Regions from separate parts of the Rheinheimera muenzenbergensis genome, predicted to be linked through region 3. Evidence: predicted binding sites of a transcription regulator. Region 3 holds the regulator's gene; each other region holds the start of a gene.
What was found. Region 3 encodes sigma-54, which starts transcription at its own class of promoters, with help from an activator protein. Its sites were predicted from a motif close to TGGCANGNTNCNTGCTT; they were not measured.
Positions count from the first base shown of each region.

Region 1: the regulator sigma-54 is predicted to act here: its motif matches at 6,195-6,211, upstream of fliE (flagellar hook-basal body complex protein FliE).
Region 2: the regulator sigma-54 is predicted to act here: its motif matches at 1,335-1,351, upstream of glnA (glutamate--ammonia ligase).
Region 4: the regulator sigma-54 is predicted to act here: its motif matches at 4,404-4,420, upstream of glnK (P-II family nitrogen regulator).

Region 1 is NZ_JALAAR010000001.1:348,098-356,137, reverse strand. It holds gene MN202_RS01595 (UDP-N-acetylglucosamine 4,6-dehydratase) at 1-878, opposite strand, end outside; gene MN202_RS01590 (flagellin) at 1,140-1,934, shown strand; gene MN202_RS01585 (sigma-54 dependent transcriptional regulator) at 2,045-3,493, shown strand; gene MN202_RS01580 (sensor histidine kinase) at 3,600-4,727, shown strand; gene MN202_RS01575 (sigma-54-dependent transcriptional regulator) at 4,724-6,118, shown strand; gene fliE (flagellar hook-basal body complex protein FliE) at 6,258-6,593, shown strand; gene fliF (flagellar basal-body MS-ring/collar protein FliF) at 6,608-8,040, shown strand, end outside.
Region 2 is NZ_JALAAR010000002.1:10,261-18,300, reverse strand. It holds gene typA (translational GTPase TypA) at 1-1,058, opposite strand, end outside; gene glnA (glutamate--ammonia ligase) at 1,406-2,815, shown strand; gene MN202_RS02220 (DUF4124 domain-containing protein) at 2,940-3,461, shown strand; gene glnL (nitrogen regulation protein NR(II)) at 3,540-4,616, shown strand; gene glnG (nitrogen regulation protein NR(I)) at 4,621-6,030, shown strand; gene MN202_RS02205 (Spy/CpxP family protein refolding chaperone) at 6,061-6,528, opposite strand; gene MN202_RS02200 (response regulator transcription factor) at 6,666-7,358, shown strand; gene MN202_RS02195 (ATP-binding protein) at 7,358-8,040, shown strand, end outside.
Region 3 is NZ_JALAAR010000016.1:80,139-88,178, reverse strand. It holds gene MN202_RS16650 (Na+/H+ antiporter subunit C) at 1-191, shown strand, start outside; gene MN202_RS16645 (monovalent cation/H+ antiporter subunit D) at 191-1,711, shown strand; gene MN202_RS16640 (Na+/H+ antiporter subunit E) at 1,708-2,244, shown strand; gene MN202_RS16635 (K+/H+ antiporter subunit F) at 2,238-2,507, shown strand; gene MN202_RS16630 (Na+/H+ antiporter subunit G) at 2,517-2,885, shown strand; gene MN202_RS16625 (HPr family phosphocarrier protein) at 2,877-3,161, opposite strand; gene rapZ (RNase adapter RapZ) at 3,168-4,028, opposite strand; gene ptsN (PTS IIA-like nitrogen regulatory protein PtsN) at 4,025-4,498, opposite strand; gene hpf (ribosome hibernation promoting factor) at 4,506-4,793, opposite strand; gene MN202_RS16605 (RNA polymerase factor sigma-54) at 4,820-6,310, opposite strand; gene lptB (LPS export ABC transporter ATP-binding protein) at 6,357-7,079, opposite strand; gene lptA (lipopolysaccharide transport periplasmic protein LptA) at 7,076-7,564, opposite strand; gene lptC (LPS export ABC transporter periplasmic protein LptC) at 7,554-8,040, opposite strand, start outside.
Region 4 is NZ_JALAAR010000015.1:100,367-108,406, reverse strand. It holds gene MN202_RS16195 (DEAD/DEAH box helicase family protein) at 1-737, opposite strand, end outside; gene MN202_RS16190 (sensor histidine kinase) at 834-4,211, opposite strand; gene glnK (P-II family nitrogen regulator) at 4,465-4,803, shown strand; gene MN202_RS16180 (ammonium transporter) at 4,816-6,087, shown strand; gene xdp1 (exosortase-dependent surface protein XDP1) at 6,370-7,116, opposite strand; gene MN202_RS16170 (MurR/RpiR family transcriptional regulator) at 7,381-8,040, opposite strand, start outside.

The DNA of each region.
Region 1 (8,040 bases), on a different contig from region 3:
TCACGCGCCTGCTGTTCGTTGTCACACACCACGGCACTATAGCCACGTTGCTGCAGGTATTTCAGTGCTATGTCTGCAAAAGTGATCAGGTGCAGTTTTTCACTCAGTTTAGGAAAGAAAATATCGCCGTTATCGCCGAAAATGCATGACATCAGGCACAGTTCACCGGATTCTTGTGGCGTAACAAAATACCGTTTTATATCGTTAGGAGCGGCTATAGGTTGTTGTTTTTCCAAACGTTGATTAAAGCCATGCAGCAAAGAGCCATCAGAAAATGCCACATTGGCAAATCGTGCTGTTGAGATACACAATTCTGTGCTGTGATGCTGCAAAAACAACTCCATGATGCGCTTGGAGGCACCCATCATGTTAACCGGATTCGCTGCTTTGTCGGTAGACACGCAAAAATACTTTTTACAGCCGTGTTGTTTAGCCAGCCTTATGGTTTTATCGGTATTGAGTATATTGACCTCTATCATCCGCATCAGGGTGTAGGGGTCTTTTTCGCTACGCACATGCTTTAGTGCAGACAGGTTTAGCACATAATCGTACTGACCGTCTGCCGCATAAAAGGCATCAAATTCTACCGAGCCGATGTCCAGTGCGAAGGTCTGAAAATCGCCGTTGATATAGCCCAGGCCTGAGCGGATATCCCGCACCAGTTCAACCAGGTTATTTTCACTAATATCCACGACATGCAGTTTTTCCGGCTGGCGGCGGAAGATTTCTTTGCAAACGGCCTGACCAATGGAGCCGGCGCCACCTAATACCAGAAAACGGCTGTGCGACACAGCTTGGCTCAGTCTGGCTTCGTGGCTGGCAATATCGTCAGTAAATAAAGGCTGGCTGCGGCCTATCAGCGCTAAAATATCTGTCACCTATGGGTCTCCGCGAGGCGATAAAACGGTGTGCTTAGCCGTTGTATCGGCGCTACGGGCAAAAACTTAACTGTTTTGCCCTGATTTACTCAGATGCTATATCAACTATATCAGGCATTTAAATAACATTCTGCTTTAAATCTGCCGCTATGGCTGAAAGGCTGGGGGCTAACAGCTATAATACAGAAACGCGATTAGGTATGGCTGGCCTAGCCATATCAACCGCCGTGTAGCAGATTAATTCACGTAGCGGAGCAGATGATGAAAATTGGCAATCAACCCCAGGGGCAGGAAAGGCTGAATAACTTACTGCAAACCCAACAAAAGCAAGCCGAAAAGCTGGCCAGTGCCAAACGGATTAACAGCGCAGCAGACGATGCTGCCGGGCTGCAAATAGCCAACCGGCTAACCAGTACAGTAAATGAAGCGGTGCAAGGGCAACGCAATTTGTATGATGGCATAGGCCTGGCGCAGGTATACGAGCAAAGCCTGCAAAACATAAATAATGATTTAACCGAAGTAAATACGCTGGCAGTAGCTGCTGGCAATGGCATTTACACTGACGCCGATCGACAGGCATTGCAGCAGCAGGCGCAGGGGTATCTTGATAACGCGCAAAATACGCTGCAAACCGCCAGTTTCGGCGGTGTGTCGCTGTTTAACGATAAAGATATTGCCTTTAACAGCGGCCAGAGCAATCTAAACCTGAAGGTTGAAGATGTTGGCGCAGCGCTGACATCGCAAAATGTGTTTAGCATTGATCTCACCACGCAGGCCGGCGCTGCCGCCGCGAATACAACGCTGACACAGGCCACAGAGTATGTCAGCGGCTTGCAAGCTGATGCCGGTGCCAGCATTAACAGCTTTGCGGCGCAGGCCCGCAATCTGAATAATCAGCAGATTAATCAGGCGCAGGCCAGAAGCCGCATAGAAGATGCCGATTTTGCTGATGCCAGCGCTAAAAAAGCCTCGGCCGATGTGCTGGCAAATGCATCCATCGCTGTGCGCGCCCAGGCACGGATCAGTCAGGAGCAGACGCTGCAGTTGCTGGCTTAGCGCGGGTTGTACGCTATTTTTTTGACGCAGTGTCAAAAAAATAGCGTTTTTCCTTGCAACAGCGCGCCCGGTTAGTACAATGCTGGTAAAACATAATAAAAAGCATTGGCATGGCGCAAACACCGTTACTGTATATTGTTGATGAACTGTCAGAACGCAGCAGCCGCTTAAGCACGGTACTGGGCTTTATTAATGAGCCGCACCAATGCATCAGTGCTGCGCAGCTGCAGCAGCGTTTAGCCGCAGCTGAACCTGCGGTGGTCATGTTGGGCGCTTTGTCGCAGCATCAGGCTGACAGTTTGATCCAGGCTTATCCTGCCACGGCGTTTTTACTGCTGGGTGAAACACAAAAACCACTGTTGCAATATGCTAACGCCGTTGGTTTGCTGGCCGAACCCTTTGCATATACGTCTTTGACACAGTTGTTGCGCGATAGCCAGCAGTACCATCGTTTGTTGCCATTGCAACGCCAGGACCACAACACAAAATTTGACGGCATGGTGGGTAATTCCGATGCCATGCAACAAGTGCGCTTTTTAATCACTCAGGTGGCAAAAACCGATGCCAACGTATTAGTGCTGGGGCCTTCCGGTACCGGTAAAGAAGTGGTTGCCCGCAATATTCATTTATTATCGCATCGTGCTAACGGACCGTTTGTACCCATTAATTGTGGTGCCATACCGGCAGAGCTGCTGGAAAGCGAGCTGTTTGGTCATGAAAAAGGCGCCTTTACCGGTGCTATTTCAACCCGCAAAGGCCGGTTTGAACTGGCGCAGGGCGGTACCCTGTTTTTGGACGAAATAGGCGATATGCCGCTTAACATGCAGGTGAAGTTGCTTAGGGTACTGCAGGAACGGACTTATGAACGTGTTGGCGGTACCAGTGCTATAAAGGCCGATGTTCGCATAGTAGCGGCCACCCACCGTGACTTAGAGCAAATGATAGCCGCGGACAGTTTTCGCGAAGATTTGTACTACCGGTTAAATGTGTTTCCAATCGATACGCCGGCCCTGGCTCAGCGGCCGGAAGACTTGCCGCTGCTGGTGCATGAACTGATGCGCCGGCTTAACAGCAGCCACGAAGCCCAGGTGAAGTTTACCGAACATGCAATGCAAAGTATGCAACTGCACAGCTGGCCGGGTAATGTGCGCGAGCTGGCGAATTTGCTGGAACGGATGGTAATAATGTATCCGGATCAGGTGGTAGATGTGGCTGAGTTGCCACAAAAATACCGTCATCTGGATGTCGACAGCTATGTGCCGCAGTACCCGGAAAGTTTGCAAGAGCGCGATTTACTCAATGAAATGTTTCAGGGCGCGGATGATGATGCCGACGACGCTAGCTATAGCACAGACTATAGCGACGACGCTGGTATACAACACTTACCGGAGCAGGGACTGGATTTAAAAGAGTATCTGGCTGAACTTGAAATTCGTTTTATTTCGCAGGCATTGGAACGGCACGAGTTTGTCGTCGCCCGCGCTGCTGAAGTATTGGGATTGCGCCGCACAACCCTGGTGGAAAAAATGCGTAAGTATAACCTGGGTAAAGAAGAGTAATTGCCTCTGTCAGTGATTTGACACATCTAATGGTTTGAAATAAAACAACTTTTTAATGGCATAAAGTCTGCATTGTACGTCCAGGATGTTTTCCCCGGGGGTATGTATGACAACGGCCAATGCTTACGAGCTGTCGCCAGCTGGCCAGAGCCGTCAGCGACACTATACGACAATACAGGCTGACGCTGCCGGCACACTGCATTTAATTCACAGTGAACTGCAAGATCCGGTACTTAATGCACTGCCGGCGGCGGTGATCCTGCTGGATCAGCGTGGTATGGTGTATCAGGCCAATCCGGCGGCACTTAGCATGCTGGGTGAACCTCTAGTGGGCCAATTGTGGTTCAATCTGATTAAACGCTGTTTTCGCCCGCGCAGTGATGATGGCCTGGAAGTGTCACTACAAGATGGCCGCAGGGTAAAGCTGGAAATCAGCGCTTTACTAAGTAAAACGGCCTATACCCAGCCGGGGCAGCTCATTATGTTGACGGATCTTACCCAAACCCGGCAACTGCAAAGCCGGCTTAGCCATATGCAGCGGTTGTCTGCGCTGGGCAAGATGATGGCGTCGCTGGCTCATCAAATTCGTACACCGCTGTCTGCTGCCTTGCTATATGCGCAAAACCTGGCTAACCCGCGTATAACACTGCAACAACAGCAGCAGTTCCAGCATAAGCTGCAATCCCGCTTACAGGATTTAGAACAGCAATTAAATGATATGTTGCTGTTTGCCCGGCCTGACAGTGCTCAGGCTGTTAGTGTTGTTAGTACAACCGAGCTGGCGGCTGCGGTGCAGGCGGCTGCAGAAGCCTGCATTAGTGCTGCTGGGGCACGGCTAACGGTACAACTGCCAGAGCAGCCTCTGTACATTTTGGGAAACCAGAATGCGCTGTGCGGTGCGTTGATGAACCTGATCCAGAATAGCTTACAGGCTGCAGGCGCAGCCGCGCAGATTGCATTGGGTATGGCAGCAGATAGCGATAAAGCCGGTTATCTCAGCATCAGTGTCAGTGACAATGGCCCGGGCGTACCTGCACAGCTACAAGCTGATTTGTTCGAGCCCTTTGTTACCGGGCGCGCCGATGGCAATGGCCTTGGCCTGGCGGTAGTGCAGGCTGTGGCAACGTCACATCAGGGCTCGGTGCGTTATAGTGCCGCTGCTGACGGTGGAGCCTGTTTTCAGCTCACACTGCCGCAGCATCAGTTAAAGCAGACGCAGGGGGACGTGCTATGACACAGCAGATACTGTTGGTTGAAGACGATGCCGGTTTACGCGAAGCATTACAGGATACGCTGCAGCTGGCGCAATATCAGGTGTTAAGTGCCTGCAGTGCGGAAGAGGCATTGTTGCTACTTAAACAGCATAAAGTGCAGTTGGTTGTCAGTGATGTGCAGATGGCCGGTGTATCGGGTTTAACGCTGCTGAAAACCCTGCGTGAGCACTATCCCAATCTACCGGTATTAATGATGACGGCTTATGCCACAGTGCAGGCGGCAGTAGAAGCTATCCGGCTTGGGGCTGTTGACTATCTGGCCAAGCCATTTTCACCTGAAGTGCTGGTAAGCACGGTGGGCCGTTATGTTGTAGCAAATACCGCCTCTAATGTTGAACCTGTAGTTGCCGCACCGGCCAGCAAGCAGTTGCTTGCCCTGTGCGCCAGAGTCGCGAAAACCGATGCCAGTGTCATGATTAGCGGGCCCAGTGGCTCAGGCAAAGAAGTACTGGCGCGTTATATTCATCAGCTATCAGGCCGCAGCAGTGGCCCTTTTGTTGCCATTAACTGCGCCGCGATACCAGAAAATATGCTGGAGTCTACCTTGTTTGGCTATGAAAAAGGCGCCTTTACCGGTGCTATAAACGCCTGCCCGGGTAAGTTTGAGCAAGCCCAGCAGGGCACTTTGCTGCTGGATGAAATTACCGAAATGGATTTGAACCTGCAAGCCAAATTGCTGCGGGTATTGCAGGAGCGGGAAGTTGAACGTTTAGGCGGTCGCAAAACCATTAAACTGGACGTACGCATTCTGGCAACCAGCAACCGGGACCTACGCCAGGCCGTAGCCCAGGGCCGCTTTCGCGAGGATCTGTTTTACCGGCTGAATGTATTTCCGCTGGCGTGGCCGGCACTGAGTGAACGGCCAGAAGACATTATTCCGCTGGCCTGGCATTTACTGGCGCGTCATGCTGCAGCATCTGGCCGGCCCGGTGCCCGCCTGACGGCTGAAGCCGGGCAATGTCTGGCGCAATATCACTGGCCGGGCAATGTAAGGGAGCTGGACAACGTAATGCAGCGGGCGCTGATCATTGCCAGCAGCGACGACATCAGTGCTGCCGATATCATGTTGCAGCAACTGGATCTGGGCAGTGTTGCAAGTCAGGTAGCCGCTGTGCCGCAGGCGGTGGCACTGCAGACAGCAGAGCCGGTAGCGGAACCTGAGACAGAGGAGTGCGATCAGGCCAGCTTTAAACAAAGCGTACACCAGCAAGAGCATCGCATTATTCTGGCAACGCTGCGCGAATGTGCGTACCGGCGTGCCGACGTGGCACGTAAGCTTGGTATTAGTGATCGCACTTTGCGGTATAAACTGGCACGAATGCGTGAATCGGGTATCGATATTCCCGCCTGATGCCAACTTCAGCCAATTAAAAGCCCTTAGTTTGTTAAAGTAAGGGCTTTTTCATTTAAAATCATCACTTTAAAAGTGGCATAACTCCTGCTTTATCCTGTTTACTATTTGCTACAGCAAAATTTTGACAGGTGACGCTATGAATATTAAAGGTCAGGCTCTTTACGCCGAAATGCAGTCGCTGGCCGGCCAGGCCAGAGCCGTGGGTAATGAGCTGAAACTGCAAAACAATGCTGAAGTTAACCCTAGTCAGTCTGATTTTGGCAGCATGTTTAAAGACGCACTAAGCCATGTCAATGGCTTGCAGCAGCAAACCGGCAAAATGCGCACCGCCTTTGAAATGGGTGATCCGAATATGTCGCTGGCGCAGGTAATGATAGCCAGCCAAAAATCATCACTGGCATTTGAAGCGACCGTACAGGTACGCAACAAGCTGGTAGAAGCCTACAAAGACATTATGTCGATGCCGGTATAACGGAGGATTAAGCAGTGGCTGACAATCAATCCACCGAGCTGACGCTAAGCGGCGACAACTTTAACAGCGGCAACAGCAGCGAGCAGCAGGAGCAAAAATCCGGCTTTATCGGGTCTTTAGGCGGTACAGATCTGGTACGGCAAATTACCATGATCGTCGCGCTGACTATCTGTCTGGCAATAGCGATACTGATTATTATGTGGGCACGCCAGCCAGAAATGCGTCCGCTGGGTACCTTTCAGACGCAGGAACTGATTCAAACGCTGGACCATCTGGATGCACAAAAGATCCCCTATTCATTAGAAGGCAATGTTATTTATATTGCTGAAGACCAATTTCAGACCGTGCGCTTGTCGTTATCGCGTGCCGGTTTAACCCAGGAACCATCCAGTGGTACCGAGTTTTTGCTGCAGGATAGCGGCTTTGGTGTCAGCCAGCGCCTGGAAATGGAGCGTTTAAAGCACAGCCGCGAACAGCAACTGGCGCGTACCATTGAAGAGCTGCAAAGCGTGTCCCGCGCCCGTGTGTTACTGGCAATCCCTAAAGAAAACGTATTTGCCCGGGCAGAAAAGCTACCCAGCGCTACCGTGCTGGTGACCGCGCGAGGTGGTACTGTGATCCGCGACAGCGAAGTCGACGCCATAGTTGATATCGTTGCCTCTGCGGTGCAGGGATTGTCGCCTTCACGGGTAACGGTAACCGATCAGAATGGCCGGCTGCTAAACAGCGGCTCGCAAGATGCCAGCTCGGCACGTTCGCGCAAAGAGTACGAATTACAGCGCACCCGTGAAGAAGAATACCGGCAAAAAGTGGATTCTATTTTAATGCCGGTGCTCGGTTACGGAAACTATACCGCGCAAGTCGACTTACATATGGATTTTACCGCCACAGAGCAGACGCAAAAACGTTTTAACCCGGATTTGCCAGCCGTGCGCAGTGAAATGACCATTGAAGAAAACACCGTGGGCGGTTTAAGTGGCGGCATTCCCGGAGCGCTGTCTAACCAGCCGCCGTTAAATTCTACTATTCCGGAGCAGGCCACCGGCACCGGTGCGCAGCCGGTAATACCAGGTCGCAACAGCAAAGAAGCCACCCGCAATTACGAGCTGGACACCACTATCAGCCATATTTCGCAGCAAAGCGGGGTGATCCGTCGTTTAAGCGTATCTGTAGCAATCGACTACAAAGCCAATGCCAATGGCGAACCAGAAGCCCGCACCCAGGCCGAGCTGGCCAATATTCGCCGCTTGCTGCAAGGTGGCGTCGGTTTTGATGCCCAGCGTGGAGACATGATTGAAGTGATTTCAGTCCCCTTTATGCGCGACGAAGTGGTAGAGCCACCAGCGCCTAATTTCTATGAAGAAGAATGGTTTTTACGGGTTGTGCGCCTGGCGATTGGCGGCCTGATAATCATAGTGCTGATCCTGGCAGTGATTAAGCCAATGCT
Region 2 (8,040 bases), on a different contig from region 3:
ACCCGCAATGCCACGTTATGTTTCAGCTCGTGCGTTAAACGCTCTAAAATTTGACGCGAAGTAACAAACTTACCTTCTTTACCAGCGAAAGGTGAAGTGTTTACCTGGAATGTCATGGTAACAGTAGGCTCATCTACCTGCAGTGCCGGCAGTGCTTCTACTTTAGTGGTAGCACAGATAGTGTCAGAGATTTTCAGCTCGCCCAGACCAGTAAAGGCCACAATGTCACCAGCAGAAGCTTCTGTGGTTTCAACCCGTTCTAACCCGAGGTAACCAAACACCTGACCAACTTTGCCATTACGCTTAGTGCCATCGGCGCCTATAATGGTAACCTGCTGGTTTGGCTTCAGGCTGCCGCGTTTAATGCGGCCGATACCGATAATACCTAAGTAACTTGAATAATCCAGTTGCGATACCTGCAGCTGGGTTTCACCGTCCAGTTCAACCGCTGGAGGTGCGACATGCTTAACAATGGCTTCAAACAGATCAGTAATATCAGTTTTCGGCTCGTTGTAATCCAGCGTAGCCCAGCCGTTTAAAGCAGATGCATAAACAATAGGGAAATCCAGCTGCTCGTCGGTTGCACCTAAGTTATCGAATAAATCGAACACCTGGTCGATAACCCAATCTGGCCGTGCGCCCGGACGGTCAATTTTATTCACGACTACGATAGGCTTTAAACCGTGGGCAAAGGCTTTTTGCGTTACAAAGCGCGTTTGCGGCATCGGGCCGTCAACCGCGTCAACCAGTAACAGTACTGAGTCAGCCATCGACAATACGCGTTCTACTTCACCGCCGAAATCGGCGTGACCGGGGGTATCAAGAATGTTGATGTGGTAACCGTTCCAGCGCACCGAGGTGTTTTTTGCCAGGATAGTTATACCGCGCTCAGATTCCTGCGCATTCGAATCCATAACGCGCTCCTGTAATTTGGCGCGGGCGTCGAAAGTGCCAGACTGCTGTAGCAGTTTGTCAACCAAAGTAGTTTTACCATGGTCAACGTGCGCAATAATGGCAACATTGCGCAGCTTGTCTAAGTAGGTCGCGGTAACGCTCATGTAAATATATCCTCTGTGGCACTAGATGACCGTAATGACCACCAGGCAAAACTAACTAAAACGAAAGGGCGCATATTCTACTCTGTTTTTAACAGGAAAGAAAAACAGCAACTGCAGTTTTAGCGATTTTTTTTCCCAACAGCAAATTCAGCATCTACACTTAGCCCTGCCGTAACGCACCATAACAGCACAGCAATGCACCATAATCGTGCAATACGCCAAATCCTAAGCGTCGCGCAATAATGCATGTTATTTTAAATCAACAACTTAAATGATTGGCATATATCTGGCATTTAATGGCGCAACACCGCTTAAATAGTTCAAAACAGGTCAATTTGGAGGAATGCATGTCTGCATCATCTGTACTGAGTTTAATTAAAGAAAATGAAGTAAAGTTTGTCGATTTACGTTTTACTGACACTAAAGGTAAAGAGCAGCATGTTACCGTTCCGGTTAATCAGATCACCGACGACTTTTTTGAAGACGGTAAGATGTTTGATGGCTCTTCTATTCTGGGTTGGAAAGGCATCAACGATTCCGACATGATCCTGTTACCAGATGCCAGCAGCGCTGTACTGGACCCGTTTTTTGAAGAAACCACATTAAACATTACCTGTGATGTTATTGAACCAAGCACCATGCAGGGTTATGACCGTGACCCACGCTCTATCGCCAAACGTGCTGAAGAATACCTGAAGTCAACCGGCATTGCTGACACCGTGCTGTTTGGCCCGGAACCAGAATTCTTTATGTTTGATGATATCCGTTTTGAAACCACAATGTCGGGCTCGTTCTTCAAAATTAACTCAACTGAAGCAGCCTGGAACTCAGGTACCAGCTACGAAGAAGGCAACAAAGGCCACCGTCCTGGAGTAAAAGGCGGTTACTTTCCATTACCACCGGTAGATTCAGGTCACGATATTCGTAGCGCCATGTGTATGGTACTGGAAGAGATGGGCCAGACCGTTGAAGCGCATCACCACGAAGTGGCAACAGCCGGCCAAAACGAAATTGCGACCCGTTTTAATACCTTAACGAAGAAAGCGGATGAAGTGCAGCAACTGAAGTACGTTATCCACAACGTTGCCCACTTATACGGCAAAACCGTTACCTTTATGCCAAAACCATTGGTAGGCGATAACGGTTCAGGTATGCACTGCCACCAGTCACTGGCTAAAGACGGTGTTAACCTGTTTGCCGGCGATAAATATGCCGGTTTGTCAGAGCTGGCGCTGTATTACATTGGCGGTATTATCAAGCATGCTAAAGCACTGAACGCGTTCACCAACCCATCAACTAACTCGTACAAGCGTTTAGTACCACACTACGAAGCGCCAGTTATGTTGGCATACTCTGCCCGTAACCGTTCAGCGTCAATACGTATTCCATTGGTGCCTAGCGCCAAAGCACGCCGTATTGAATGCCGCTTCCCGGATCCGGCAGCAAACCCGTATCTGGCATTCACTGCTCAGCTGATGGCTGGCTTAGATGGCATTCAGAATAAAATCCATCCTGGCGATGCGATGGACAAAGATTTATACGATCTGCCAGCAGAAGAAGCCGCGAATATCCCACAAGTTGCCTCCTCACTGGAAGAAGCACTAAATGAACTGGATAAAAACCGCGCTATCTTTACCAAAGGCGGCGTAATGTCTGATGCGATGATTGATGCCTATATTGACATCAAACGCGCTGAAGCACGCAAAGTTGCAGTCGCAGTACATCCACTTGAATTTGAACTGTACTACAGCGTATAAAGCTTCTAATGCTGTTAAAAAGCTCACTTAGGTGGGCTTTTTTTTTGTAGAATTATCAGCTAAAGCAAGCTAGAGTAATCCGATGGAACTACAATAATAACAATGACCGGATGCTGTACAACACATGAAAAAAATACTGTTTTTTATTGCCGTCTTCTTATTTGCTGTCACGCCATTACAGGCACAGCAATCGAAAAAAGTTTTTGTTACCCGCGATGCTAACGGCGTACTGGTGTTTTCTGACAGCCCGCAACCAGGTGCCGAAGAAGTAAACCTTAGCCAGAGAGCAAATATTATGGCGGCTACTGACGCCACCTTACCAAACACGCGCAAAGAAGAAATTGAAGCCTTTAACGTTGAAATAGTACAACCGGAAGAACAAGGTACCGTGCGCGACAATACCGGATCGGTTTACGTATCAGGCAAAGTGAATCCGATGTTTGAACGGGGCTTGCGTTTACGTTTACTGTTAGACGGTAAGCCGCAGGGCCAACCACAAAACTCTGCGGTTTTTATTCTGCGTGAAGTTGATCGTGGCGAACACAAACTACAAATGGAATTATTCGACCAAAACGGCAAGCTTATTGCAACAAGTCCTGTAACAACCTTCTATTTACATAGAGCTTCGGTAATTTCACCAAATTAGTGCAGGCGCTGTGCAATTCAGGTAAATCTGAATTACACTGCCATCCAGCTGCACCATTTGAGTGCAAAGGATGGAACAGTGACGCCACAAGAAATCAGCACAGCGCAGTTAGCGGCCCAGATCACCGCCCAGCTGACCACAGCAATAATGCTGCTGGACAGTCAGTTACATATCCGTTATTTCAATACAGCCTGTTGTGCGGTGTTGGGCCTGGGCGAAAAACGTCTGTCTGAACAGTATTTTCCTGAGCTATTTCAGCATATTGATATCAGCACTGAGCATTTTGCCGGTGCCATTGCCGCCAAGCAGGGTTTTAGTGTCAGTGATGTACAGGCTGTGCTGGCTGACGGCCGCCATTTATTGCTGGATATCAGTGTCACCATCAGCGAACGGCCAGCCGGTTATTTACTGCTTGAGTTACGCCAGGTAGATCAGCAACGTAAGATTAGCCTGGAAAGCCTGCAACAACATCAGCATTTAGCCGCGCGGGAGTTAATCCGTGGCCTGGCGCATGAAATAAAAAACCCGCTGGGTGGCTTAAGGGGCGCTGCACAATTACTGGAAGAATCGCTGTCCGATGATTTAAAGGAATACACCCAGCTGATTATTGCCCAGGCCGACCGGTTACGTAATTTAGTCGATCGGCTGCTGGGTCCCTATCGGGCGGCACAGCGGATCAACAGCAACCTGCACCAGATGATAGAACAGGTGCGGCAGCTGGCCCTGATGGACAACCCTTCCGCTGTACAATTCAGCCGCGATTACGACCCCAGCATCCCTGATTTTGCTTTCGACCCGGAATTATTGCAGCAGGCGTTGCTTAATATAGTACGCAATGCCCAACAAGCGCTGGAGCACACGTCAGAGCCGGCAATCTGCCTGCAAAGCCGTGTACTGTATCAACATACCCTGCATGGTAAGCGCTACAAACTGGTTGCCATGATCAGAGTGACTGACAATGGTCCCGGTATCCCTGCCGGGATCCGCGATACCTTATTTTACCCTATGGTTAGTGGTAAAGCCGGCGGCACCGGCCTTGGTCTCTCCATTGCCCAAACCCTGATCCATCAACACGGTGGCTGGATCGACTGCGACAGTTGGCCAGGCCACACCGAATTTACGTTGTACCTGCCTATTGCCGACACTGAGGATTGAATACATGAGTCATACTGTGTGGATTATTGATGACGATAATTCTATCCGTTGGGTGCTGGAAAAAGCACTGGCCCGAGCGGATATATTATGTGAAAGCTATGCTTCTGCCGATTTAATGTTACAACGGCTCGAATATGACCAACCCGCGGTAGTGGTATCGGATATTCGTATGCCGGGCACTGACGGCATGGCGCTGTTAAGTAAGTTGCAGCAGCTGGCACCAGAGCTGCCGGTAATTATCATGACTGCGCATTCCGACCTCGACAGCGCCGTCAACGCTTTTAAACGCGGTGCTTTTGAGTATCTGCCAAAACCTTTTGATATTAATGATGCCGTAGCCCTTATCAGCCGGGCATTGGAGCATGCTAACTCACGCCGGCCGACCGCAAAATCACAGGCCCCCGCCCTGTCGCCGGAAATTATTGGTGAAGCGCCTGCTATGCAGGAGGTGTTCCGCGCTATTGGCCGCTTAGCTCGATCCAGCATCAGTGTATTGATCAATGGCCAGTCTGGCACCGGTAAAGAACTGGTTGCCGGCGCGCTGCACAAGCACAGCCCACGCTCAGAGCAACCTTTTATCGCGTTAAATATGGCCGCGATCCCGAAAGATCTCATTGAGTCTGAACTGTTTGGCCATGAAAAAGGCGCTTTTACCGGCGCCAACAACTTACGTAAAGGTCGCTTTGAACAAGCCGATGGCGGCACCCTGTTTCTGGATGAAATAGGCGATATGCCGCTGGATGTGCAAACACGGTTGCTACGGGTATTGGCCGACGGCCAGTTTTATCGCGTTGGCGGTCATCAGGCTATTGGTGTTGATGTGCGCATTATTGCCGCTACCCATCAAAACCTGGAACAGCTGGTGCGCGAAGGTAAGTTTCGTGAAGATTTATTTCACCGTTTAAACGTGATCCGCATTCATTTACCCATGCTAAAAGAGCGCAAACAGGACATAGCCAAACTGGCGCAACATTTTTTACTGCAGGCAGCACAAGAGTTGAATGTTGAGGCAAAAACCCTGACAAAGGACGCCGAGCAACTGCTGACACAGCTGGACTGGCCCGGCAATGTACGCCAGTTAGAAAACACCTGCCGCTGGTTAACGGTAATGGCCAGTGGCAAACAAATTGTGCCAGCGGATATGCCGCCCGAGCTGATGACACCCGCGAAAAGCCCGTCTTTACTAAGCAATGGCATGGCAAGCAGCTGGCAGGAATTGCTGGCCAACTGGATTAGCCAGCAACTTAATGCTGGTGCAGAAAACATTCTGGCTGAAGCTGGGCCGGAGTTTGAACGCACTGTATTGCAGCAGGCATTGCAATACACTCATGGCCATAAGCAAGAGGCGGCCAGACGCCTGGGCTGGGGCCGCAACACGCTGACGCGCAAACTTAAAGAGCTGAATATAGAATAGCGGGCACAACACCCGCTACTGTTATTTTTGTTAACTGCTGTGGCGGGCCGCAGCTTTGTTTTGCCAGCGTTTGGCAGCATTCGTTTTAACCTGTTGCCGCTGTTCATCGTTGAGTATTTGCAGGATTTGGTGTCGCAATTTGATCCGGCTTAACTGCCGCTCAACTCTGTTGTCTTGTTGTTGCTGTAATAACAGACGCGCCTGCTGTTCATCAAAATTGTCAGCCTGCATCAGCGTTTGCATTTGCTCGCGGCTGGCTGTTTTTGCCGCCCGCATCTCTGCACGATACTGCTGCATCAGCTGTTTAATCTGCGATTTTTGTTCAGGCTGTAAGTCAATATCTGCCAGCAAATGTTGCAGTGGCCCTTGCCGGCCAGCGTGCATTGCTTTACCGGCATGTTGTTTATCTGCATGGCGCCCGGTATCGGCAATAACCGGCGCACTAGCTGTAGCGGCAGCCACTACGGCTGCAGTGAACATCAGGGTAGATAATTTCATTAGGCAAACTCCTCTGTTTGGACATTGACAGCTTAAACCCTGGATTGCAAAGCAACGCAAAGGCCGGGTAAAGATTCTGTAAAGCAGTGTTGCCCAGCGCTGACATTGGGTAAACTCGGCATAAAGAAGGAGACACTATGCCTGCAATTCTGATGATTGATGACGACACCGGTTTGTGTGAACTGGTAGCGCAATATCTGGCACTGGACGGTTATGAATTCAAAGCGGCACATGATGGCCGCCAGGGCTTGGAAATGGCCACACAAGGCAATTATCAGCTTATTCTACTCGACATTATGCTACCTGGCATGGACGGCCTAACCGTACTGAAGCATTTACGCGCCGACGCTCACTATTGCCCTGTACTGATGCTGACAGCCCGCGGAGACGACGTCGATCGTATTGTCGGCTTAGAATTAGGTGCCGATGATTATCTGGCCAAGCCGTTTAACCCGCGTGAATTGGTTGCCCGCATTAAAGCCATATTGCGCCGGGTAGAGCTAACCAGGGCCCCCGCTGGCGAACAAACAGTATTTAATTTAAACAGTGTTGTACTTAACACAGCTAACCGTCAACTAAGCTGCAATGGTCAACCTGTTGCTCTTACGGCAACTGAATTCCAGCTACTGGAGCAACTGATGCGCCGCTCCGGCGAAGTTGTGACGAAAGATGAGTTAAGCCTTGAGGTGCTGGGTAAACGGTTGCAGATGTATGACCGCAGTCTGGATATGCATATTAGCAATATCCGTAAAAAGCTGGCGCAGTTTAGTACCGATGAAAAAATCCAGACGCTACGTGGTAGCGGCTACTTATTCATAGCAGGTGATTAATGCACTGGTTAGCCCACCTTAATCCATTTCGTTATCTGGCCGGCCGCATTTTCATCTGGTTTTGGCTGGTGTTGCTCAGTGCGGTGTTTGTAACCCTGGCAATGTCACGTGCGCTGACAGAGCGCACTGAAATACGTCGACTGCCGGCATCGATAGTTGCACAGGTGCAGCAACAACTGCAAGGCTTTAGCAACAGCAAAAATGCCAATCAGCTGATAGCTCGCTTACAGCGCGCCAGGCCCGATCACTGGTTAGTCGTAGATGCCCAAACCAATACGGTTCTTACTCCCGGCTTGCTGCCAGCGGCCTTCGATCAGCATTGGCTTACCGAACTTTCACGGCTGGAAAAACCACGTTGGCTGCGCCATGACAACATCTCGCTGGCCGGCCCATTTTTACTAAACCTGGATGGACACACTCTGGCGTTGTACCAAAAGCGCGAGCGCCCCGCCAGGCCCTGGTGGCATTTAACCCAGGTTCCGCAGCAAGTATTGTTGCTGTTTACCTTGCTGATTTCTGCGGTGGCCAGTTTTGTGCTGGCAATATCAATTTCCAGACCGCTGCGCGAACTGCTGCAGCGTAATTTGCAGTTTGCTGACGGCCAACTCAACAGCCGGGTTACCGGGCTGATAAAACGTAAAGATGAACTGGGTTTACTCGGCCACAGCTTTAACACTATGGC
Region 3 (8,040 bases):
CCGTGCTGGGCACCAGTGAGCATTATGCTGACCCTTTGCCTCAAGCGCTGGTGTTAACCGCCATTGTAATTGGTTTTGCCATGACGGCGTTTCTGGTGATTTTGGCTATCCGGGCAAGGGCCGATCTGGGCAATGATCATGTCGACGGTAAGCTACCCGATGCAGACAGCTTTAAGAAGGAGAGTCGTTGATGTGGCATCTTATTACGGCACCAATACTGCTGCCGATGCTAACGGCCATCATAATAATGTTACCGCCGGTACACTATTCGCCAATGCGCCGGCGCTGGATCAGCATGATATCCAGCGCTATTCAGCTCGTTCTGGCGGTGGTGCTGTTAATGCAGGTGCAGCAACAAGGCTTATTGCACTATGCCATAGGTAACTGGCAGGCCCCGTTTGGCATTATTCTGGTCGCTGATACATTGTCGGTGGTACTGGTGTGCTTAACGTCTTTTCTGGCGTTGGGGGCGATTTGTTACGGTAGCGCCGGTGAGGACGAAAAAGGCTCGTTCTTTCACCCGTTATTTCAGTTTCAGTTGATGGGCATTAACGGTGCCTTCTTAACCGGTGATTTATTTAACCTGTTTGTGTTTTTTGAAGTACTGCTGATAGCGTCATACGCCCTGTTAATTCATGCCGGCGGTAAAAACAAAACTAAAGCTGCTGTGCATTATGTAGTGTTAAATCTGACTGGTTCAGCCATCTTTTTGTTTGCGCTGGCAGTACTGTACGGCACCTTAGGTACGCTGAATATAGCGGATATGGCGCTGAAAGTGGCGGCCTTGCCAGAGCAGGACCTGATGCTGGTGAAATCCGGCGGCCTAATGTTAATGATAGTGTTTGCCTTAAAAGCGGCGGTATTACCGCTGCAATTCTGGTTGCCGGCGACCTATGCCTCGGCGTCGGCACCCGTGGCGGCATTGTTTGCGGTGATGACAAAAATTGGCGTATACGCGCTACTGCGGGTTTATACCACGATTTTTGGTGATACAGCCGGTGAGCTCAGCGGTATTGCCGATAACTGGCTATTGATAGCCGGCCTGGCGACGATAGCGCTGGGTGCTGTTGGTGTGCTGGCCAGCCCGGATTTTCGCCGTTTAGTTGCCAATCTGGTGCTGGTATCGGTCGGTACTCTGGTCGCGCTGGTAGCACTTAATACCCCGCAGTCTGCGGCGGCGGCACTGTATTACACTGTGCACTCTACGCTGGTTACCGGCGCCTTGTTTTTAGTGGCCGACCTGATAGCCAGTCAGCGCGGTAAAGCGGCCGACCGGCTGGTATCAGGACGGCGTGTCGCGCAACCGGTGTTACTGGGTGTGATGTTTATGCTGGCTGCACTGAGTGTGGCAGGCCTGCCGCCTATGTCTGGCTTTATCGGCAAGCTGATGTTGCTGCAAGCTGTACAGCAACCTTTGCAACAAATGTGGATTTGGAGTCTGGTGTTGCTTAGCAGTCTGATGGTTATAGTGGGCTTATCCCGTGCCGGCAGTAGTTTGTTCTGGCGGGTAAGTGGTAATGATTGCGGCACAGAAAAGGCCGAGCCGTTGCAAATATTTGCCGTGTGCTGGCTACTGGCAGCCAGCCCGTTACTGGTTATTTTTGCCGGCCCGTTAACAGAGCTGGCACAACAGGCGGCAGTGCAGCTGCATGATGTCAGCTCGGCGGTGAACCTTATTATTGCGCCAGCTAACACAGGGAGTGCACCATGAGACTAACGCCAAAGTTTCGCTGGTTACCGACACCTTATCGCAGTGTTTTGCTGTTTGTGGTTTGGTTATTGTTGAACCAAAGCGTAGAAGCGGTACATCTGTTTTTTGGTGCTCTGTTGGCGGTAGTTATACCGTTACTGACGTTGCGCTTTCGTGATCCGCAACCGCTGATTGAGCGGCCGGTACTGGCACTGCGCTACATTTTGCGGGTGTTTGGCGACATCATTACCGCTAATGCGCAGGTGGCAGTGTTGATCCTGGGGCCAAAGCGCCGGCTTAACCCTGCCTTTGTCCGGGTGCCACTCGATTTAAACCATGAATTACCCATAACTATTCTGGCCAGCACCGTATCGATGACACCGGGCACGGTAAGTGCGGAGGTGTATCCGGCATTGGAAAGCCTGGCTGAAGGCGAACCGATGCCGCAACGCTGGTTGCTGATCCATGTATTGAATCTGACTGACGAGGCTGAGTTGATTAATTCAATTAAACAGCGTTATGAGGCGCCGCTGAAGGAGATATTCCAATGCTAGATAAGGTGATAATGGCGGTATTTGTGATGATCAGTATCGCCTTGCTGCTAAACCTGTGGCGACTGCTGCGCGGCCCCAGCCTGCCGGATCGTATTTTGGCGCTGGATACCATGTACATTAACAGCATAGCGCTGATTATTTTATACGGCCTGTTGATGGGGTCGCCCTTGTATTTTGAAGCGGCTTTGCTGATCGCGATGTTGGGCTTTGTCAGTACCGTAGCTGTGTGTAAGTTTTTGTTACGCGGCGATATTATCGAGTAGGAGGCTAAGATGCAGCATTGGATTGAGTGGGCGGTAGCGTTTTTTCTGTTGTTGGGTGGCAGCTTTGTGCTGATAGGTTCTATTGGCTTAACCCGGATGCCGGATTTTTTTATGCGCCTGCATGGCCCGACTAAAGCTACCACGCTGGGTATGGGTGGCATACTGCTGGGGTCAATTTTCTATTTTAGTTTAAGCGGTGGCGTCAGTGTGCATGAGCTATTGATTACTATTTTCTTACTGATCACGGCACCCATAAGCGCGCATATGCTGATAAAAACTGCCTTGCATCATAAGCTGAAAAGCATTGATAAAACCCTTGGCCGGGACAATATAGCTGCTGACAAGCGCAAACAGGCCAGGCCGGAACCGTTACCCTGACTGCGGCTGCTCTTCGTCAAAGCCGTTGCGGATCAGTGTAGCGACGGCTTGCAGAGCCTGCTCGCCATCGTCGCCCTCAGTAATAACTTGCAGCGTTTTACCTTTGCTGCTTGCCAGCATTAACAGCGCCAAAACACTGCTGGCGTCTGCGGTTTTACCTTCCTGATGCAATTCAATGCGGGCGTTAAACTGCTGACACAGCTGTGCCAGTTTCGTTGCTGCCCGGGCATGTAATCCCAGCTGGTTGACGATGGTTACATCAGTGCAGTATTTCATGCTGAGTTAGCTCTTTTGATGATGCCGGGCCAGCTCGCGGTGGCGCAGCTGCACGTCTTCACGTGTATTGCGGTAACTCTCGGCCAGGCTCTCAACCATATAGACAGAGCGGTGCTGGCCACCGGTGCAGCCGATGGCGATAGTCAGGTAACTGCGGTTATTGCGCTCCAAATGCGGTAACCAGCTGCTGATAAAGCTGTTGATATGCCAAATGTATTTGGCAACTACCGGCTGTGCGGCCAGATAGTCTTTTACCGGTTGGTCCAGGCCACTAAGCGGTTTTAAATCCGGTTCCCAGTGTGGGTTAGGTAAAAAGCGGGCGTCAAACACAAAGTCGGCATCTTTGGGGATGCCATATTTAAAGCCAAAAGATTCGAATAATATCACCAGCCGGCCGCTTTTTTGGCCCAGGATGCGTTCGCGCAGCTGCTCGGCCAGTTGGTGCACGTTTAAATCTGTGGTGTCGATATACAGATCTGCGCGGCTGGAGATGGGGTCCAGTAGTTGTTGCTCGCGCGATATGGCTTCGTCCAGTGACATAGCCTGGTGTGACAGCGGATGCAGACGCCGGGTTTCGCTAAAGCGTTTAATTAAACTGGCGTGATCGGCGTCCAGATATAATATTGTCAGCTCAAGTTTGCGTGGCAGATAAGACAGAATTTCGGCCAGTTCATCAGGATCTTGTGGCAGGTTACGCACATCAATGCTTACGGCGACACGCTCATACTGCCCCATCACGGTGGTAGCCAGAGTCGGCAGCAAGTTGACCGGAATATTGTCAACACAGTAGTAGCCGAGGTCTTCCATTACCCTTAAGGCAACAGATTTGCCGGAGCCGGAGCGACCACTGACTACCAGTAATTTCATGTGCTGCTGTCCATAGTGCTGTAATCCAGTAGTAATTGGTATAACTGCTGGTTAGTTTCGGCGTGGCGGATTTTTTTGGTCAACTCTTTCTGGCTAAGTAGCCGGGCAATAGCGGCCAACGTACTCAGGTGCGCCTGACACTGCTGTTCCGGAATTAAAATAGCGCAGAAGATATCCACCGGCTGGTTGTCGATAGCGTCAAACGGAATAGTTTCTTTACTGACAACAAATACCAGTTTCGGCTCGGTTACATTTTTCAGCTTGCCGTGCGGTATAGCGATACCGCCACCGATCCCGGTTGACCCCAGCTTTTCGCGGGTCGTCAAGGCCTCTAATATGCTGTACTCGGCAATATCAGGTAATTGCTGGTGCGCCAGTTCGGCTATATATTCCAGTATGCGTTTTTTGCTGTTAAAAAGAACTGCACTTTTAGTGCAGTTCTCGGCAAGCATTGAGCTTAAATTCATCATGGCCAAATCAGTGTCGGGAAATTTTCTCTTTATGCTTGATTACCTGGCGATCCAGTTTATCAATCAGCTGGTCAATCGCAGCATACATATTTTCATCTTCAGAGACTGCAAATACTTCGCCGCCATTCAAATGCAGCTTGGCCTCAGCAATCTGCTTTAATTTTTCCACGTTTAGGATCACATGTACATTATTTATATGATCGAAATGCCGTTCCAGTTTGGCAAATTTGCTGTCAACGTATTCTCTTAAGGCTGTGGTAATTTCAACATGGCGACCGGTAAGATTGATTTGCATAGACATATTCCTTCTTTTAGGCTTATTTACAGCAAGGTCTTGCGTTGATTTGACGGCGGTATAAACAGGGATTCGCGGTACTTGGCAATAGTACGCCGCGCTACGTTGATACCTTGCTCCAGCAGAATGTCGGCCATTTTGCTGTCACTGAGCGGTTTGGCCGGATTCTCCGCCGCCACTAATTTCTTGATAAAGGCCCTTATTGCGGTAGACGAGCATTCGCCACCACTTTCTGTACTAACGTGACTGGAAAAAAAGAACTTAAGTTCAAAAATACCCCTGGGTGTATGCATATATTTTTGCGTTGTTACCCTGGAAATGGTTGATTCATGCATGCCAACCATCTCGGCTACGTCATTCAGCACCATAGGTTTCATGGCCTCTTCACCATGTTCAAAAAAAGCTTGCTGCTGTTGCACGATGCAGTTGGTTACTTTTAACAGGGTTTCGTTGCGGCTCTCCAGACTCTTTAAAAACCATTTTGCCTCCTGCAAATGAGAACGGATAAACTGGCTGTCAGCACTGCTTTTAGCCGTGCGTGACATTGCCGCATATTGTTGGTTTATCCGCACTTTGGGCATGGCGTCCGGGTTTAACTCGACCTGCCAGCGGCCTTTTACTTTCATTACGCTGACATCTGGGATCACGTACTGCTGCTCTTCCCGGATCACATCAGCGCCGGGGCGCGGATTCAGTGAATGAATAAGCCGCATCACTTCTTTCAGCTCATCCTCTTTCAGTTTAGTCACCCGCATTAAAGAACGAAAGTCGCGGTTAGCTAAAAGTTCTGTGTGATCGCGGATCAGGCTTTGCGCGGCAGCTAAAAATGGCGTGTCAGGGCTAAACTGGCGTAATTGTACTAACAGGCACTCCTGCACAGAGCGGGCACCAACGCCTACCGGATCAAACAGTTGGATGCGTTTGATGACGGCTTCTACTTCGTCAGCTTCAACATCAACCAGGCCCAGTGATTCAAGAATTTCCTCGCAGCTGATGGTAAGCAGACCATTGTCATCTATCGCTTCAATAATAATTTCTGCAATAGCGCGGTCGGTTTCTGAAAAAGGTGTCAGCTGCATCTGCCAACGCAGATAGTCACGCAGGGTTTCACTGGTTTCGCCCTGATACAGGCTATCGTCATCGCCGGCTGCATTACCGGCGCTGACTGGCGCTGCACTGACTAAATCATCCCAGTTGTTGTCCAGCGGCAGATCTTCGCTGATATTCTGCTCAGACATCGATTCACTGGTATCGGGCTCTGCCGGCTCGGCTTGATCATCAGAGCGACTGTCAGCCTGGTTGTCCGTAGTGTCGTGCTGTAATTCTGCGGCGCTCGCTGGTTCAGCATCAAAGCTGTCGTACTCATCTTCAGCTTCCAGCAAAGGGTTCGCATCCAGCGCTTCCTGAATTTCCTGTTGCAATTCTATGGTCGACAACTGTAACAGGCGGATTGCCTGCTGCAGCTGGGGTGTCATAGTAAGTTGCTGTCCTAAGCGAAGTTGCAAAGAGGGCTTCATCTACTTCTACTGTGCTCCTGATTTAGCGCGGGCAGGTTTTTGCTAACTATAGCCTGAATTGCTCGCCAAGGTATACATCCCTTACTTTCTGATTTGCCAGAACTTCCTGTGGGGCACCGGAAGCTATCAGCTCCCCATGGCTAACAATGTAGGCTATTTCGCAGACATCAAGGGTTTCGCGGACATTATGGTCGGTAATGAGCACACCAATGCCGCGTTGGCACAGATGCTGAATTATTTTTTTTATGTCGAGTACCGAGATCGGATCGACACCGGCGAAAGGCTCATCCAGTAGAATAAACGCCGGGTTGGCGGCCAGCGCGCGGGCAATTTCAACGCGCCGGCGTTCACCACCTGACAGGCTCATGCCGAGGCTGTATTTTATGTGGCCAATATGAAACTCTTCTAACAGATCGTCAGCGATTTCTTCGCGTCTGGTACGGCTTAAATCTTTGCGGGTCTGTAATATCGCCAGTAAATTTTCATGCACGGTAAGTTTGCGGAAAATTGAGCTTTCCTGCGGCAGATAGCCGATACCCTGGCGCGCCCGCGCGTGTATCGGGTCGAAAGTGATATCCTGATTGTTTAGCGTGATCTGGCCCTTGTCGCTTGGCACCAGGCCGACAATCATGTAGAAAGTGGTGGTTTTACCTGCACCGTTAGGGCCTAAAAGCCCAACGATTTGCCCGGCGTTGACTTCCAGACTGACATCTTTAACAACTTGCCGGCCTTTGTAGCTTTTGGCCAGGTGCGAGGCGACTAACTTCATGGTTGTTTGTCTTCCTCAGGTGTAATAATGGTGGTGACCCGTCGCGAACTGTCGCTGACAGCATTAATTTCCTGGGTTTCTACATTGTATTTTATCGCTGAGGCTTTAACCACGCTGCCACTTTGCGCCAGTTCAGCATCGCCGTTCAGCATCAGAGTGCGGTTGGCCGGTTCGTAGCGCATTTCACTGGCGAAGGCATTAACGACTTTGCCGTCTTCCAGCTGTTGGCTGTATTTCACCGGGCTGCCGCTGACAGTGTATACTTCTTTGCCTTTACCTGCACTGATGTCTATTTCCAGCGCATCGGCATGTATACGAATTGCACCCTGCGTGATAATGACATTCTCACTGTATGTCGCCACATTGCCTTTTTGTGATAATAAGTTGTCCGCACTTATTTCGATTTGCTTTGCGAAGTCCGGGGCAGCTATTGCAGCAGATTGAAGCATTAACGCCAGCAGCGCATATAGAAATTTATTGTTCATTTATGTATACCGTTTCATGGTGTTGCAACAATTTAAATGAGCGATTGATTAAATCAGCATTAATTCCGATGCCTTTAATTTCAAAGCCTTTTCCTGAAATTAATACCGGCAGGTTATTTTGCAACCGGTTGTCCGGGAATAACATTTCCAGACTCTCTGTTTCTAAGCTGTCAAACAGCTGCTCCTGCGATAAACTTTTAATCCGCACTTGTTGTTCGAGGATAACTTTGTCCTGCACAAACCAGACGGCATACTCACTGCTGGCCTGCCAGTCGGGCTGATGTTGTTCGTTATACAGGGTATACACCGGCTTTTCAAATTGCATAAAACCAAGCTGTTCAAAATGCTCCAGCCGCTGCGCACTGACGACATCAGCCTGATAACCGTCAGTGTTGTAGAGCCGCCGGGTAATATTGAGTGCGATGTAATCGGGTAGCAGTTCCTGATCGGTTTGCAGCGCCGCTTCGTCATTTTGC
Region 4 (8,040 bases), on a different contig from region 3:
TGCGCAGCAAACTGTTGTTGCTGGCTTTCGCTGATGGCTTCGGTCCAGACGTAATCCTGGTGCGGACAGAGGGTACCGGCTTTGACTAACTCAGGAATTGAAATTTCTTCATCCACCGGGCCGCAGAGCTGCTCATAGCGCTGCCAGTTGTGGCTTTGCGCATCATAAGGTGGTGTTGCCGTAAGCGACACCAGCACCAGCTCTGGCATGGCAGTGCATAAGGCATCTAATACCCGCCACCACTCCTTGGTTAAGTGATGGGCCTCGTCCAGAATAACTACGCCAATCTGATGCTGTTGTAATGCAGAGATTAAACAATGAATTTCAGTACTGTCGAGTACTTCAGTTTCAGTGGCATCTTCGTCAGTGATATCTGCTGTAGTATCCTCCGACAGCTTGCCAGCCAATTGCCAGTGCAGTGCCTGATAGGTCACGGATGTTAAAATTCCGGGGGCACGTATATCGCTGCTCACCCAGTCAGGCGGACCTTGGGTAGTCGTGTCGAAAAAATCTGCCAGACGCAGAAGCCATTGATCACGAATAACCCGGGTGGGCGACATCACCAGCGTTTTTTGTTGTAGCAGACGAAAAACTTCCAGCCCCAGGCTGGTTTTACCGGCACCGGGTGCGGCAACAATATGTAAGCGCTTATCGGCTAAATGGCTGTGAACGGCGTCCAATACACGTTGCTGGTATGGTCGCCAGCTGTAGCGAAATGACAATTGGCTAAAAGGCAAAGTGGTGCATCCTGCAAAATATCTGGCTGCAGATAGTACATAGTATGGTTACGAAATTGCAACCTCAGTGTGGCCAGACAACGTTGCGGTAAAGGGTTAGCGCGGCGTTACCCGGCGTGGCAAAAGTAAGGTAAAGCAGGTGCCTGCGCCTGGTGTACTGGCGACCGTGATAGTGCCGCCCAGTTTTTGCGTGATCAGGTTAAAGACGATATGTAAGCCCAACCCTGTGCCGCCCTGATGACGGTTAGTGGTAAAAAAAGGATCGAAAATACGCTCCAGGTTTTCACTGCTGATGCCGGAACCATTATCGGCAAAAATAATTTCAATAGTGTTTGCTTTGTTTAAGCAGCTTAAACTGATTTGGCCACTGCTGCGGTCTTTAAAACCATGCACTATGGCATTTTGTGTAAGATTGGTAATGATCTGACCAATAGTACCGGGGTAGCTGTCCATCTCGATATCATCCGGGCAGTTCACTATGAAGATAATCTGCCGGCTACGCCACATTAAACTTAAGCTTTCCAGCAATTCATCTAAATACAGCGCCAATTTAAACTGCCGCTGGTTATCCGCGGTGCGATCGACCGAAACCTGTTTAAAATTGGCCACTAACTGGGCAGCGCGCTGCAGATTATGATCCAGCAAGCGACCGGCCTGAGTTAATTTATACAGATAGTCTGTCAGTTCCTGGCGCCGAATATTACCGCTGGCCAGTTTTTGCTGCAGCAGTAAGCTTTCCTCGGTGACAACACTGTTGGCTGTTAATGCCACACCCAGCGGTGTATTTACCTCGTGGGCAACGCCGGCGACTAACTGGCCCAGCGCGGCCATTTTTTCGGTGCGTACCAATTCTTTCATCGTCGATTCTAATTGTTGCAGCGTTTGCTCGGCTTTATTTTTCGATTCTTGTAATGCTCGGGTTCTGTCGCTGAGCTGCTCTGTGCGCGCTTCTACCAGCCAGGCCAGTTCTTCCTGCTGCTTTTTCAAGCGTTTTAGCCGGGTTAGATGTAAGCCCAGTAGTATTGACGGCAAGATGCTAAACAGCAGTAACCTGGCCCACCAGGTTTCCCACCATAGTGGCAGTACTTCAACCTCAAGCACGGTTTCCTCGCTCCAGCCGAGCTGTGGCAAGCCCGCCCGCAGGCGCAACTTATATTGCCCGGGCGGTAAACGTTCGAAACGGGCATTGCGGTTGCTGGCATCCTGAGTGATCCAATCGGTAGACACCGGGTCCAGCCGGTATTGAAACTGCACCAGTTCAGTTTCAATAAATTCACGGCTGGAATAGCTGGCACTGAAACTGCGTGAACCGGTAGCCGGAATAGTCAGCTTTTTTAGCTGGTGTACTATGCGGGCCAGGCTCGCTTCACGGCTGTCGTTGTTGAGCCGGGCGGCCGCGCCATTGACTGTCAGACTAACTAAAGTTGGCGCAGCTATTGGCTGGGGGGTGTAAGCCAGCACTTGTTGCGGCTGGAACAGGGTAAAGCCGTCCATGCCGCCAAAAGCGATGCTGCCGTCGGCAAAGCGGGTACTGGAAGCATTGATATAATCCCGGCGCAGGGTGCCGTGGCGAAAACCAAAATTGCGAAAGCGGGTCGTTGCCGGCTCAAACACCGAGATACCAAAGGCGCTGCTAAGCCAGATGTTGCCCTGTAGATCCAGCTCAGCCGCTTTTAACTGGCCATTGGCCAGGCCCTGCGGCTCGGCATATTGCTTAAAACTGACGCTGGCCGGCGTGATGTCGTAACCCTGAGGCAGAAGTTGCAGCAGGCCGGTACCATTAGTGGCCAGCCAATGTTGGCCGTTAGCGTCGCTAAGGTAGGCCATCGGTGCCGACGGCAGGCTTGTCGCGGTGGAGGCGGCGTTGGCCTTTAGCTGATGTTCAAATATTAATTCTCCGCTTTGCCGGTCAAACCAGGATAATCCACTGTACGAGCCTACCAGCACGTAGCGCTGGCCCAGCGGCCGGATAAAGGTTATGGCGCGGTTAAACGGATATTGCGCTATCAGTTGCTGAGCTGTGTGGTCCAGAATGACAATGCCAAACTGCTCGATGGCCAGCCACAGCTGGGTGTCACTGGCCCACAGCCGGCGCACCGGGCCGGTACTGACTGCCGCAGGCAACGGTTGATCCCGGTAGTCGCCGCTTTGTATATCCAGTGTGCTTATGCCCTGGGCATGACCAAACCAGAGCTGGTTGTTATGCGCTATGGCGCAGTAAAAAGTTAAGCGGTGGCTTTCGGCGGCAACAGCATCAAGGCGGTTATCGCGGATGTTAAGTTGAAACAGGCCATCGGCAGTGCCGGCCCATAAACGCTCGTCATCGCTGATCAGGCTGATAGTGGCAGGGTTGCGGACAGCGGCCATTAACGGCAGATCTGGCGTAATACTGCTAAACAGATTATTAGCCTGATTTAACCGCGATACACCGCCATTCCAGGTGCCAACCCAGATGCTGCCATCACGATCTTCCAGTAATGACACCACTTTACCATTGCCAAGGCTGGCAGGGTTATGACGCTGATGATAATAACTGGCGTGTTGTTGCCACAGGCCTTCAATCAGACGTAACGAACTCAGGCCGTACTGGCTGCCAACCCAGAGCTGGCCATCCCGCGTCATTTTGATGCTGCGGATCTCACTACTGTTGACGCCACTGCTGTAACTCGTTAACGTGATTTTTGTCCAGCCCCCGCTGACCGGGTCGAGTAGCACTAAGCCTTCGTGCTCCAGGCCAACCCACAAACGTCCAGCGGTATCATGGTGTAACGCCATCACCGAGGCAGTAGGAAAAGGAAAATCTGCTACCTTGCTAAGTTTGCCGCTATCCGGGTTAAAGCGCACTAAGCCACGCGGTGTACCCAGCCATAGCTGGCCGTCAGCATCAGTGGAGATAGCGCTGATATTGTTGTTTTGCAGCTCGATGTTGCCAGCGTTATCTGGTAACGGCCATTGCAAAGCCTGGGTTGGCGCATGCCACAGCGCCAGGCCGATATTGGTGCCAACCCAAAGTTGTTGCTGTGCATCTAAATGTAACGACAACACCACTGTTTCAGTATTGTCAGGTGTTTGCGCCTGAATACTTTCGAAGTAGCCGAGTCTGGGATCAAAACGGTTTAAGCCGTTCAGGGTACCTACCCAAATAACGCCGTGCTGATCGACCTGCAGTGCGGTGACAAAGTTATCACTTAATGAATGGTTTAGCTCAGGATCGGGCCGAAATACCGTTACGGCAAAGCCATCATAACGGTTCAGACCATTTTGTGTGCCAATCCAGATATTACCAGCACTATCTTGCGCCAGAGCCGTGACGGTGGCTTGCGATAAACCCTGTTGAATATCCAATCGGGCAAAGCGGGACACCGAGGCTAAAGCAGCATAACCAGGCTCTGGCAGTGTGATGAGCAGGGCTATAAAAAACAGGGCCAGCCGTAACCGCCTTTTTGCTGAGTGTTCGTTTAAAACCAAGTACATAAAAAAACCTTGGGTACTGGCACTTAAAAGTCTGTGCGGTTGATGACCTAAGCATAGTCGTAAATAACTGCGCTGCCATAGCATTTTCTGCTGCACAGCCAAAGGGAAAATCTGCACCAATTAGGTGCGGTCCGCCTGAAATATAGCAGCCCATAATTATTAAGCTGTTGATAAATAATAATATAAAAAAGTTGGCACAAGGCTTCCTTAGTAAATAACGAATCGCTAAGACGACTACTAAAGGGAACACTATATGAAGCTTGTATGTGCCATCATCAAGCCGTTTAAACTGGACGATGTTCGCGAAGCTATTGCCGACATTGGGGTGGAAGGTTTAACGGTAACAGAAGTAAAAGGCTTTGGCCGGCAGAAAGGCCACACCGAGTTATACCGTGGTGCTGAGTATCAGGTTGATTTTTTGCCAAAGGTGAAACTGGAAATTGCCACCCTGGATGATCAGGTAGACCGCTTAATTGAAGCGATCCAAAAAGCCGCCTTCACCGGCCGCATCGGTGACGGCAAAATTTTTGTTTACGATCTGGAACAGGCTGTGCGCATCCGCACCGGCGAGTCAGACGCTGAAGCCATATAAGGAGCTGTTATCATGCAAGAGCAAATTTATCACTTACAGTATGCCATGGACACCTTTTACTTCCTGATTTGTGGAGTACTGGTAATGTGGATGGCTGCTGGCTTTTCCATGCTGGAAGCTGGTCTGGTACGGGCAAAAAACACCACTGAAATTTTAACTAAAAACGTCGCCCTGTACTCTATTGCCTGCATTATGTATCTGGTATGTGGTTATGCCTTTATGTATGGCGGCGAGTTTTTCTTAAGCGGTATTGGCGGTGTTGATGTCGATGCTACGCTAAGCAGCTTTGCTGAACGCGAAGATGGTTTTACCGGCGGAGCTGTGTATTCCACCGCATCTGATTTTTTCTTTCAGGTGGTGTTTGTTGCTACTGCTATGTCTATCGTATCTGGTGCCGTGGCTGAGCGCATGAAGCTATGGGCCTTTTTAGCCTTTGCCGTAGTGATGACCGGCTTTATCTATCCGGTACACGGCTCCTGGACCTGGGGCGCTGAAGGTATGTTTGGTATCAATCTGGATGATCAGTTTGGTTTTTCTGACTTTGCCGGCTCAGGCATAGTGCATATGGCCGGTGCTGCTGCAGCCCTTGCCGGGGTATTACTGCTGGGTGCGCGTAAAGGTAAATACAGTAAAGACGGTAAAGTGAACGCTATTCCGGGTGCCAATATGCCGCTGGCAACGTTGGGCACCCTGGTGCTGTGGATGGGCTGGTTTGGCTTTAACGGTGGTTCGGTGTTAAAGCTGGGTGATATCAGCAATGCCAACGCAGTTGCAATGGTATTTTTAAACACGAATGCCGCCGCAGCTGCAGGTGCTGTTGCTGCACTGGCACTGTCGGTGGTGCTATTCCGTAAAGCAGATCTTACTATGGCATTAAACGGCGCTCTGGCCGGTTTAGTTGCCATCACAGCTGAGCCATCAACTCCAACGGCATTGCAAGCCACCTTATTTGGTGCAGTAGGCGGTGTGCTGGTAGTCGCGTCTATTATCGGCCTGGACAAACTGAAAATTGACGACCCGGTCGGTGCTATCTCGGTACACGGTGTTGTGGGGTTGTTTGGCCTGTTGCTGGTACCACTGACCAAAGAGGGTGCAACCTTTGCCGGCCAGTTAATTGGTGCTGCCGCTATTTTCTTCTGGGTGTTTATTGCCAGCCTGGTGGTGTGGTATGCGCTGAAACTGACAATCGGTATTCGGGTAAGTGAAGAAGCAGAGTATGAAGGCGTAGACGCCTCAGAGTGTGGTATTGAAGCCTACCCTGAGTTTGTCGCGTCGGTAAAGTAAGCAGCCTGGGAAGAGTTGGTGGAACTTCCCGGGAGCGAGTGAGCGAGGGTGAGGCTGTAACAAGCATAGCCCCCGCAAACTGAACGTCCCCACCAATACGTCTATCCTTGTCCTTTGTCTTTTATCTGACACCCCGTGCCAAATGGCGCGGGGTTTTTTTATTGCGCACTGCCTGGCATAAAAACCGGCCAGACTGCTGCAAAAACACCCCTGAAACGTCAACAAGCCCTGATCAGGCAAATAAAAAAGCATCCCGCAGGATGCTTTAATTGGCAGGATGATTCAGCTGAACTTTCTGCGCCCGGCCAGCATAACCAGTGCCATGGCAAATAATGACAGGGTTACCGGCTCTGAAACTTCTGTGCTAGGCCTGGTAGTCGTTGTGGTTAGGCCGCTAAACTTCAGGTAATCGTCGCCAGAGGTTAAGCCATTACCGAAGTATTGATTGTAAGCACCGATCATCCAATACTTGCTGGCAACGCCACTGGTGCTTTTATTCAGGTTGGAGCCTGTATTAAGCGAATAATAGTGGTTTGCCGGAGAAGCACCAACGTTTGAGAAACTGGATGAAGCCACAGCATAGCTGCTTATTTCATTCCAGCGCTCCATTGGTGAGCCACCATTAAACGGATTGTTGTTAAAAGCGGCGATAGAGATATCGCTGTCACTGTTGGCATAAGCCACGCTGATGCCAGCCAGTTCAACTTCTTCGCTAAAGGACAACAGCACAAAATCGTAGCGGCCGTAATTATCTACCCAATGTTGATCACCTGAGCTGTTAAATACCAGCGTACCCCATTCACTAAGCCAGAGTTCAGCCTGGAATATATCTTCGTCATTATAAGCAGACCAGGACGTCATGCTTACCGACATAGTGTTGTTGTCATCCGATATATTGATGGTGTTAGGAATGATATTACGGTTAATAGAGCCTGATCCGCCACTGCCGACAAAATCCCAGGTTTGGGTTGCGGCCTGGCAAGCCCCGCTTAGCGCAAGTAAACTGCAGGCAACAAGTAACTTATCCATAGTCATACCTTAATTCCAGTGTTGTTAATCCACAGCGCAGCACTGCATTTTTAACGCAGCCAGCCATGTTATACCTTTATATAGTAAAAGCCATGCAATAAAAGCGCCAATGAATTTTATATGTTTATTATCATTAGCATATGATTTCTTGCTGCCGACTGCTAACTTAGGGTTGTAAAAGATCGTGACGATCTGTCGTCGATCGTGAAGCCCGGATCTTAGCTTTGGTATTTCTTGGCTTTATGCTAAAAAAGCCCCGGTATTTCAGCGTTTACGGGCCAGAAAGTTATCTACGGCACTATTGGACGCCGCGAGTTTTTGCCGGCCCTGTGGGCAGGTTTGCGTCAGCAGAATAAACAGCGTATCTATTACCAGTTCCTGGGCATTACGCGCCAGTATTGACGATAAACGCGCTGAGCTCTCATCGGCGACGGTGTAAAGCTTTACGCCGGCCAGCCGGGCCACACTATTATTGCCATATCCGGTAATGCTAATGATTTGTACCTGATTAGCCGCAGCCTGCTCGGTAATTTTCACGCTGTCGGCTGTTTCGCCGGACTCGCTAAGTAACACCAAAACGTCGTCATGGCTGTAGTTGGCGATATTAGCCAGTTGCACGTGGGTGTCGGTTTCGGCCAAGGCTGCCATACCTAGCTTTTGCAGCTTGTAGGAAAAGTCTTTTGCCACCAGCGCTGAACCGCCCTTACCACAGAGCAAAATACGCTTAGCAGTGCGCAGCCACAGTGCGGCTTGTTCAAAACTGGCCTGGTTGTTAATGGCATGGGTTTTTTGCAGCACATTAATCTTGCCGGCCAGCAATTTTTGACTCATGTCGGCAAAGCTGTCACTTAATGAAATTTCGCCGTGCAATTTAGCGGCACTGGTAGCAGGTTGCTGCCGGTGCAGGCTGTCGCTGATAGCAAA